DNA from 2 places in the Methylibium sp. genome. Region 2 is predicted to be linked to the other one. Evidence: predicted binding sites of a transcription regulator. Region 2 holds the regulator's gene; the other holds the start of a gene.
What was found. The regulator NrdR, encoded in region 2, represses ribonucleotide reductase genes. The targets are predictions, from matches to a motif close to CACNANATNTNGTG.
Positions count from the first base shown of each region.

Region 1: ACQY9S_RS13565 (ribonucleoside-diphosphate reductase subunit alpha) is a predicted target of NrdR. The motif match lies at 1,975-1,988, and genes of this name have one in related genera.

Region 1 is NZ_OZ257250.1:2,910,544-2,915,679, forward strand. It holds gene ACQY9S_RS13565 (ribonucleoside-diphosphate reductase subunit alpha) at 1-1,705, opposite strand, end outside; gene ampD (1,6-anhydro-N-acetylmuramyl-L-alanine amidase AmpD) at 2,183-2,773, opposite strand; gene ACQY9S_RS13575 (sigma-54-dependent transcriptional regulator) at 2,770-4,374, opposite strand; gene ACQY9S_RS13580 (sensor histidine kinase) at 4,457-5,136, opposite strand, start outside.
Region 2 is NZ_OZ257250.1:23,446-28,581, forward strand. It holds gene ACQY9S_RS00110 (type IV pilus modification PilV family protein) at 1-177, opposite strand, end outside; gene ACQY9S_RS00115 (pilus assembly PilX family protein) at 184-1,482, opposite strand; gene ACQY9S_RS00120 (PilW family protein) at 1,479-2,147, opposite strand; gene ACQY9S_RS00125 (type IV pilin protein) at 2,182-2,607, opposite strand; gene ACQY9S_RS00130 (GspH/FimT family pseudopilin) at 2,611-3,141, opposite strand; gene nrdR (transcriptional regulator NrdR) at 3,292-3,735, opposite strand; gene glyA (serine hydroxymethyltransferase) at 3,837-5,087, opposite strand.

The sequences.
Region 1 (5,136 bases), 1.6 Mb from region 2:
GGACGTTGCAGGCGTCCTTGAACGTGATCCAGGGGTGGCCGGTCTCGAACAGCATCGACAGCATCTTGCGCCACAGGTCCTTGGCCGGCACGCGCTTGTAGAGCTCGATCTCGCCGCGATCGACCTTGTGCTCGTAGGCGGTGTAGGCCTGCTCGAAGGCCGCACCGAACTTGTCGTGCAGGTCGGGGCAGGTGCTGGGCGAAAACAGCGTCCAGTCGCCGCCTTCCATCACGCGCCGCATGAACAGGTCGGGCACCCAGTTCGCGGTGTTCATGTCGTGCGTGCGGCGGCGATCGTCACCGGTGTTCTTGCGCAGTTCCAGGAACTCCTCGATGTCGAGGTGCCAGGTCTCCAGGTAGGCGCAGACCGCGCCCTTGCGCTTGCCGCCCTGGTTGACCGCCACGGCCGTGTCGTTGACAACCTTCAGGAACGGGACGACCCCCTGCGACTCGCCGTTCGTGCCCTTGATGTGGCTGCCCAGCGCACGCACCGGCGTCCAGTCGTTGCCCAGGCCGCCGGCGAACTTGGAGAGCAGTGCGTTCTCCTTGATCGCCTCGTAGATGCCGTCGAGGTCGTCGGCCACGGTCGTCAGGTAGCAGCTCGACAGCTGCGAGCGGCGCGTGCCGCTGTTGAACAGCGTCGGCGTGCTCGACATGAAGTCGAAGCTGGAGAGCACCTCGTAGAACTCGATCGCACGCGCTTCGCGGTCGACCTCGTTGAGAGCGAGACCCATCGCCACGCGCATGAAGAAGGCCTGCGGCAGCTCGATGCGGGCCTTGCGCACGTGCAGGAAGTAGCGGTCGTACAGCGTCTGCAGGCCGAGGTAGTCGAACTGCAGGTCGCGGTCCGCCTCGAGCGCTTCACCGAGCCGGCGCAGGTCGTACTGCATCAGCCGCTCGTCGAGCAGTTCGGCTTCCACGCCCTGCTTGATGAAGCCCGGGAAGTAGTCTGCGTAGCGCTGGCGCATCTCTTCGTGCAGAACCTCGCCGCCGAGGATCTCGCGGCGGATCGTGTGCAGCAGCAATCGTGCGGTCGCGCGCGTGTAGGCCGGGTCCTTCTCGATCAGCGTGCGGGCCGCCAGGATCGCCGCCTTGTAGACCTCGTCGATCGGCACGCCGTCGTACAGGTTGCGCTGCGTCTCGGCGAGGATCGGCCCCGCCTGCACTTCGGCGCCGAGGTTCGCACAGGCCGACTCGACCAGCGCGCGCAGCCGGGCGGTGTCGAGCGGAACGCGCTGGCCGCCATCGATCACGTGCAGCGCAGGGGTCGGCGCGGCCGGGGCAGCGCCCTGCTTCGCACGCTCCTGCGCGCGACGCTCGCGGTACAGCACGTAGGCCCGCGCGATCTCGTGATGCCCCCCGCGCATCAGCCCGAGTTCGACGGCGTCCTGGATGTCTTCGATGTGGAAGGTGCCGCCCCCCGGGCGCGACCGCAACAGTGCACGCACCACCGATTCCGTCAGGCCATCGACCATCTCTCGCACGCTCGCCGACGCCGCCCCCTGGGTGCCGTGCACCGCCAGAAACGCCTTCATCAGCGCAACGGCAATCTTGTTCGGCTCGAACGCCACCACCGCTCCGTTGCGCCGGATGATCTGGTAACCCGCATAGGCCGAGCTGCCTGTGGCAGCGCGCGAAGAGGCAGGGGCGGCGAGAGCACCGCTGGGAAGGGCGGCAGCCGGAGCGCTGGAGGTGACTGATTGCATGGATTCCCTTTCGGTTCTTGTGAAATGACGGTATTCGCGGTGGACAGACGGAACACGGTTCGGCCCCGCCACGTCGCCCGGGTTCAGCCCTCTCGGAGCCGACGCGTCCCGGACAGGACACCCCGTGTCATGCCATCCGCCGGAACGGCGCTGCGGACGAAGCGCCGGGCTCTGCGACGCCGCCCCGGCAGGGCGGCAACGAGGTCGATGTTCACGCGAAGGAGACCCCGGAACGTGCTCGGCTCAGGCAAGACGGGAAGGCATCGGCACACTATATCTAGGGCATTGCGCCTCTACAAGCACTATATGTAGCGTGTCACGACTTGAAACGGGAGGAGGCCGATTGGTGCTTCGCAGGCAGGCCGCATCAACGCTCGCTCGTGCCCGCGACGACCGCGCCGCGCTTGAGCAAACGCCACAAACGGCCCGCAAGCCCGCACGAAATCTGCCTCGCCGCCGTGCGGCGCGGCGGCCGCTTCAGCGCGTGGCCAGCGCACCCTTGGGAAAACACCGATCCGGCCATGCCGTCAGGGCCTGCAACCGCACCCAGTCGAAACCCGCACCGGGATCGAGCTTGCGGCCGGGAGCGACATGTTCGTGACCGGCCACGTCGCACAGCGGGTGCCGCTGCGCGAGCTCATGCAGCAGCACGGCCAGCTGCTCGTACTGCGGCGACTCGAAGGGGTCGCCTTCGAGCCCTTCGAGTTCGATGCCGATCGAGTAGTCGTTGCAGTTCTCGCGGCCCTGCCACACCGAGCGTCCGGCGTGCCAGGCACGCTGTGTCGTCGGCACGAACTGCAGCAACTCGCCGTCACGCCGGATCACGAAATGCGATGACACCTCGAGCCCGCGGATCTGCTGGAAATACGGATGGGCATCCCAGTCGAGCGTGTTGGTGAACAGTCGCTCGATCGCGTCGCCGCCGTACGTCCCGGGCGGCAGGCTGATCGAGTGGATCAGTGCGAGCGTGACCTCCACGTCCTGCGGCCGCGGACCGTGATTGGGTGAATCGACGCGGCGCGCCGCCGACCACCAGCCGCCGTGCCAGTGCAACGCGTTCAGCGTCACGGCCGCGCCGAATCCGCGGGGACCTCGCCGTCGGCTTCCTCACCACCGACGCCGACCGACACGCCGTGCTCGGCCACCATCACGCCGAGACGGGCCATGCGATAACGCATCTGCCGCAAGGACAGACCGAGACTGGCACCCGCCGCCGTCCGGTTGAACCGGTAGCGTTCGAGCGCGCGCACGAGGATGTCACGCTCGACCCCGTCGAGAAAGGCCGCGAGGTCGTCCGGCAGCGGCGCCGGGGCCGCGCTCGGCGGCACATCGACCATGCTCGGCGGCGCGGCCTCGGCCTGCAGTGCCGCCAGCTCGGCACGCCCGCTGTCGCTGAACGCCGCCTCGGGCAGGTCGAGGTCACCCACGTCGATCAGGTCGCCATCGCACAAGGCGACGGCGCGGTGCAGCAGGTTCTCGAGCTCGCGCACATTGCCGCCGAAGGGATAGCGCAGCAGATAGGCCAGCGCTTCACGCGTCAGCCGTGGCGGCGGGCTGACGCCGGCGTCGGCAGCAATGCGCTCGAGCACCCGCTCGCAGATCGCCGGCAGGTCCTCGAGCCGCTCTCGCAGCGGCGGCACGCGGATCTGGATCACGTTGAGCCGGTAGTACAGATCCTGGCGAAAGCGCCCCGACTGGACGTCGGCCGCGAGGTTCTTGTGCGTGGCACTCAGGATGCGCACGTCCAGCGGCGTCTCGGCGGTCGCACCCACCGGCCGCACCGAGCGCTCCTGGATGGAACGCAGCAGCTTGCTCTGCATCGACAGCGGCAGGTCGCCGATCTCGTCGAGGAACAGCGTGCCGCCGCGCGCGGCCTGGAAGAAACCGTCGCGGTCTTCGTTCGCGCCGGTGAAGGCCCCCCGGCGATAGCCGAAGAACTCGGCCTCCAGCAACTGCTCGGGAATCGCCCCGCAATTCACCGCAATGAAGGGCTGGTTGCGGCGCGCGCCGCTGTCGTGGATCGCACGCGCCACCAGCTCCTTGCCGGTGCCGGACTCGCCGTGCACCAGCACCGGCGCCATGCTGCGCGAGACTTTCTCGATCAGCGAACGCACCTGCTGCATCGCCGCCGAATTGCCCGCCATCCGCGCCAGCGCACCCGTGGGCACCGCCGCTGCCGCGGGGCCGACGACGATGGTCGGCACGGGCCGCACAGCGCCCGTGGCGCGTGAGGGCCGCACGGCGCCGCTCTCCGAAGGCAGCTGATCGGGTTGCACGGTCGGGCCGCTGGCCGCCGCACGGCCGAGCGCAGAGGCCACGACGCTGCGGAACAGCTTCAGGTCTACCGGCTTGGTCAGGTAGTCGTAGGCGCCGGCCTTCAGCGCCTCGACGGCGCTTTCGGCCGAGCCGTAGGCCGTGATGACGATGGTCTTCTCGCGCCGCCCGGCCTCCTCGAGGCGGTGCAGCAGGTCCAGACCGCTGCCGTCGGGCAGGCGCATGTCGGTGATCACGGCGCTGAAGGTGCGGTCGCTGAGTTGGGCCCAGGCGTCCTCGACACAGGCGGCCGTCTCGATCTCGTATCCCTCGCGCAGCAGCGTCAACTCGTAGAGCGTGCGCAGGTCCGGTTCGTCGTCGACCACCAGCAGGCTGAAATGCGACGGCGGACTCATGTCCTTCCCCCCGGCGCTGCATCCCACCGTCCCGAAGAGGGCTCGCCCGACGCCGGGCTCGAATCGCTTGGCACTGAACTTCTCATGCGTTGAAGTGGAGCCGGGATTCGCCGTCCGGAAGCAGCACGCGCCGCATGGCGACCGAGAACACGTTGCGGTGGCGCTCCGGCGCGCCGCGCGAGCTGTAGTCGATGCTGGCACCGTAGCGCTCACACAGCTCACGGCAAATATACAGGCCCAGCCCGGTGCCTCGGCTGCGGGTCGAGAAGAAGGGCTCGAACAGGTAGCGCTCGACTTCGGGCGCGATCGGCGCGCCATCGCTCGCCACGGTCAGCAGCGCCCGGCTGTCGCCGGCCGCCGTCAGCCGCAGGTGCACCGCGCCGGGCGCCCGGCTGCCATGGCGCAGCGCATTGTCGAGCAGGTTCACCAGCACACGGCGCAGATGTTCGCCATCGAACACCACTCCCAGCGGCTCGGCGGGCAGCTCGACCCGCAGCACACCGTCCGCCCCGAGCGGCAGCTGCGCGGTGCGCGCCCACTCGCCGCAGATCGTCGCCACCTGCAAGGCCGCGTCCAGCGGCGCCGGCTCGGGGACGAGGCCCGGTGCGACTTCCATCACGTCGTCGACGATGCGCTTCAAGCGCTCGGCGTTCTCGCCCACCATGCGCGTGAGCTGGATTTGCTGGGCAGTGGTCGCATCCTCGGCCAGCAGGGCGTTGGCCTGCATGATCGCCGCGAGGGGATTGCGAATCTCGTGCGCGA
Region 2 (5,136 bases):
CTTGGACTCGGCGAGCTGGGTGGCCTCGGTACGCTGGCGCGCGACATCGGCATGGCGCGACAGGGCAACGTGCAGGCCGCTCAGTGCGAGCACCCCGATCGTCAGCACCACCAGCGCGATCAGGGCCTCGATCAGCGTGAAGCCCGGTGCAGCGGAACGGAGCCTGGCGTATCGCATCGCGTCTCAGGGGTTGAAGCTGCAGGCTTGCATGGGATCGTTGCCGGCGCAGCGGCCGTCGCGCCAGCTGCCCGGCACGCGGGCCAGCAGGCCGTTGCCGATGCGCAAGCGCTGCAGGACCTCGGGGCTGTACATCACGCGGCCGGCCGCGCTGCCGGCCATGCTGCCGCGCGCGACCAGGGCGCCCTGCAGGTCGATGTCGCCGCCGGGGCTGAAGTCGGCGGCCTGCGCATAGAGCAGTCCGTACGCAGGAAAGCTGCCGTTGAAGCGCAGCTGGCCCGCGACGATCACGATCAGCGGCCGGTCTGCGCTGCCAACCGAACCGTCCGGCCAGCCAGCGGCATCGAGCTGCAGGTCGCCGTCGACGAAGAAGGTGGTGTGACCCTCGGCATGCGCGGACAGCATCGCCGTGCCGCAGGACACGGCGGTGCACCCCGAGAGGCGCCTGGTGGTGGCAGCCGATGCGAACCGGGCCGTGTCGCTGCCGAAGAGCGCCGCGAAGAATGCATCGCCGGTGGCGTCAGCCGACGCCAGGCCTGCCAAGGCCTCGTCGTGCTTGACGAGCGCGTTCTCGACTGGGCTGCCGGGCAGGGTCGTTAGTGCCCCGTTGCCGGTGACCACGATGTCGCCGCCGGCGTCGATGGCGAGCCCGTGAGTGGCGTGATCGAGGTTCGCCAGCTGCCAGCCGTCGAGCGTGGCGCTGCCGCCGGCGGTGAGCGCGGCGACCGGGAGGGTTCTCAACGCCGGGCGCAGCTTCAGCACGATTTGCGCGACGGCCGTGGCGTCGGAGGGCCCTGGCCCGGATCCCGGCACGCACTGCGTGCCGCGGCTGGAGCAGCCGCGCACGGTGAGCCGCAGGCTTTGCGGATCTCCGGGCACGGCGGCGAACTCGATCGTGAAGCTGGGATCGTCGCCCTCCAGGGCGGTCGGTCCGCCCGGGGCCGGGCAGCTGCACGACAGGCCCTCGGCACCCAGGCTGCAACCGGGGCGCAGCGTCGTGACCGGCACGAACCCCAGGTCAGCCGACATCGGCGCATAGCGGTCGCGGAACGAGGTGGGCTGGCCTTCGGTCGGCCGGCAGCGCGCATCGAGGTGGCGGCCTTCGTTGAGCAGCGCCTGGGCCCACTCGAGGCCCGCCTCGGCCAGCTCGAAGGCCCGTGTCGAGCGGTACTGGTTGGCCGAAGTGCGCTGCTCGAAGACCAGGCCGCGGTTCTCGAAGGCCGCCATGATGGTCATCGCCAGCAGCAGGATCATCGCCACCGCGAGCGCCGCGGCGCCACGCTGGCGTGCGGCGCTGGGCCTCATGTGGTCGACGCAGGGCAGGCGGCGATCGACAGTTCGTCGTTGCGCACGTGCACCGATTCGCGGATCTCGCGCACCACGCCCGGATCGGTGGCCGACTGGCCGCGCAATTCGATCAGGTAGCTGCGGACGTGCAGTGCGGGGCACCCCGCGCTGCCGGCGGCGCAGGCGGGCAAGCAGAACTGCCCCAGCGGCACCGTCATGATCTGCGGCGTGACCGAGAAGCGCACGACGCGCACGGTGCCCGGATCCGTCACGGCCTGCCAGCTGCCGCCGTTCAAGGTCTGCAGCGTGTCGGTGGCCAGCCGAAAGCCGGTGGATTCGGCGGCATCGACCGTGTCGTTCTCGATCGCGTCGCGCGAGAAGCTGTAGGTCACGGTTGCTGTCGCGGTGCTGCCGGCCGGAGCGATCAGCCGGTAGGGATTGAGCCCACCGCCCGGCGCAGCCTGCCAGTAGCCGGCGCGGCGCAGGTCGCGCGCGATCAGATCGCTGGCGGCCCGCATGTCCTGGTGAACGCGAGCCTCCAGCAGCAGCCGGCGGCTGTCGCGCAGGTGATCGACGAACAGCTTGAGGGCGCCGCTGACGATGAAGAGCGCCACCGCGCAGCCGATCAGCAATTCGACCAGCGAGAGCCCCCGTTGGCGTGCAAGCGGTGTTGGTATCGACATGGCAGTTCAACGAGCGTGGCGGCGGCGCCAGGGCTCAGCGATTCCAGCAGGTGCCGGCCGCCGCGGAGCCGGTGGACGAGTAGGTCGTGTTGCCGCCGCTCAGGGTCACGCTCAGGCTCGAGCACAGGGTGTCGGACGCCTGCGACTCGGCGGCGCTGGCCGTGGCGGTGTAGCCGTGAGCGGCACTGTCGGAGATCGCGACACGGTAGCGGCCCGAGCCGGGGGGCGACAGGCCCAGCGCGGCGAGACTGCCGGCGTAGGTGGTGTTGTTCGCTCGCCAGCGCTCCTGCGCCTGCTGCACCTGTGCCAGCGCAGCGATGGCATCGAGCCGGCGGCTCTTGTGCAGCTGAGCCATGAAGGCGGGGTAGGTGACCACGGCCAGGATGCCGACGATGGCCAGCGCCATCATCAGCTCGACCAGACTGAAGCCGCCGGCCCGGCCGCCTGCGCGCTGTGCCATGGCTCAGCAGGCGCGGTAGCCGCTGAACTCGGCACGGGGCGAACACGAGCGCACCCGGCCCATGATGTTCACCACGTGGTGCACCGTGCGACCGTCGAGACCGGTGACCCGGATCGTGGCCGCCGGCGTGCTGGTGCCGTGCCGCGGCTCGTAGACGATGGAGCCCACGTTGGCCTGCACGCTGGCACGACTCCCGGCCGGCAGCAGCACGGTCTTGATCTGCTGGGCTTCGCCGGTGCACGACGGGCTGCCGTCGGCCTGGCAACCGCAGGCCGACGCCGCGCCCGTGTGCAGCACGTAGCAAGTGCCGCCGTCCGGCAGCGTGACGAAGCTCGCGCGCAGCGCCTGGTTGCGGGCGACGGCCTCGGAGCGCAGGAACTGCAGATCCGTGGCGAGTTCGCTGGCCACGCCCTCGGTGTGGCGGTGTTGCAGCAGGTCTTGAAAGCCGGGGAGGGCGAGCGTCGCGACGATCGCCAGGATCGAAAGCGTGGCACCCGCTTCGACGAGGGTGAAGCCTCGTTGCCGCTGTCGCATGGAATCCCTCCCGAGCCGTCGTGGTGACGATGGGGGCCAATCTAAGCCCGAAGCGCATGCGTCGCTTCGCCCTGACGGGGGAGTCGAAGGGGGAGGGCTGGAGGGTCGGGCCGGGGCGGCCGCAGCGGAGCCGGTGACAGCCGAGGCGGCTCAGATGTCCTTGATGAGCCGGCTGAACTCGTCGACGCCCTCGAAACTGCGATACACCGAAGCGAAGCGCACATAGGCCACCTTGTCGAGCTTCTTCAGCTCGCGCATCACCATCTCGCCGATCTTCGCGGAAGGCACCTCGTTGGCTGCCGTCGCGAGCATCTTCTCCTCGATGCGACCGAGGGCCGCATCGACCTGATCGATGCTCACCGGCCGCTTGCGCAGCGCCAGCATCATCGAAGCGCGGATCTTGCCGCGGTCGAACTCACTGCGGCTGCCGTCCTTCTTGACGATGGCCGGCATCGCCAGTTCGGCGCGCTCGTAGGTGGTGAAGCGCTTGTCGCAGGCGGGACAACGCCGGCGGCGACGGATGACGTCGCCCTCGTCGGACTCCCGGGTCTCGGCGACCTGGGTGTCCTCGTGACCGCAGAACGGACAGCGCACTTACGTCCGCCCCGGCAGGCTCAGGCCAGAGCCGGGCCCCGCACAGGCCGGCCCCGGGGGGCAGTGCCAGGGTGCCGTCGCCTGCGTGGGGACGCGCATGCTCAGCGGTAGACCGGAAACTCGCGGGTCAGCACCGCCACCTTGGCACGCACGGCCGCGAGATTGGCCTCGTCGTGCGGTCGGTCCAGCACGTCGGCGATCAGGTGCGCGGTCTGCACGGCCTGCTTCTCCCCGAAGCCGCGCGTCGTCATCGCCGGGCTGCCCAGGCGGATGCCGCTGGTCACCATCGGTTTTTGCGGATCGTTCGGGATGCCGTTCTTGTTGCAGGTCATGTGCGCCTGGCCGAGGATGGCTTCGGCCTCCTTGCCCGTCAGCCCCTTGGGGCGCAGGTCGACCAGCATGACGTGGCTTTCGGTGCGACCCGACACGATGCGCAGCCCGCGTTCGGCCAAGGTGCGCGCCAGCGCATCGGCGTTCTTGACGACCTGCTGCTGGTAGGCCTTGAACTCGGGCTGCAGGGCCTCCTTGAAGGCGACCGCCTTGGCGGCGATCACGTGCATCAGCGGGCCGCCCTGCAGACCGGGGAAGATCGCGCTGTTGATCTTCTTGGCGATGTCCTCGTCGTTCGCCAGGATGATGCCGCCGCGCGGGCCGCGCAGGCTCTTGTGGGTGGTCGAGGTCACCACGTCGGCGTGCGGCACCGGGTTCGGGTAGACGCCCGCGGCGATCAGGCCGGCGTAGTGCGCCATGTCGACCATGAAGTAGGCCCCGACGGCCTTGGCCACCTTGGCGAAGCGCTCGAAGTCGATGCGCAGTGCGTAGGCCGAGGCGCCGGCGATGATGAGCTTGGGCTTGTGCTCGCGGGCCAGCCGCTCCATCGCGTCGTAGTCGATCTCTTCCTTGGCGTTCAGCCCGTAGCTCACGACCTTGAACCACTTGCCGCTCATGTTCAGGGCCATGCCGTGGGTCAGGTGACCGCCTTCGGCCAGGCTCATGCCCATGATGGTGTCGCCAGGCTGCAGCAAGGCGAAGAACACGCCCTGGTTGGCCTGCGAGCCGGAGTTCGGCTGCACGTTGGCGAAAGCGGCGCCGTAGAGCTGCTTCAGGCGGTCGATCGCGAGCTGCTCGACGATGTCGACATACTCGCAGCCACCGTAGTAGCGCTTGCCCGGGTAACCTTCGGCGTACTTGTTGGTCAGCTGGGTGCCCTGGGCAGCCATCACGGCCGGGCTGGCGTAGTTCTCGGACGCGATGAGCTCGATGTGCTCTTCCTGGCGTCGGTTCTCGGCCTGGATGGCCGACCAGATTTCGGCGTCGATATTCGCGACGGTGGATTGCTGGCGATCGAACATGGTGGCGGTTCTCATCGATCAGGAGGGACCCCCTGGCGCGTGGCACCCG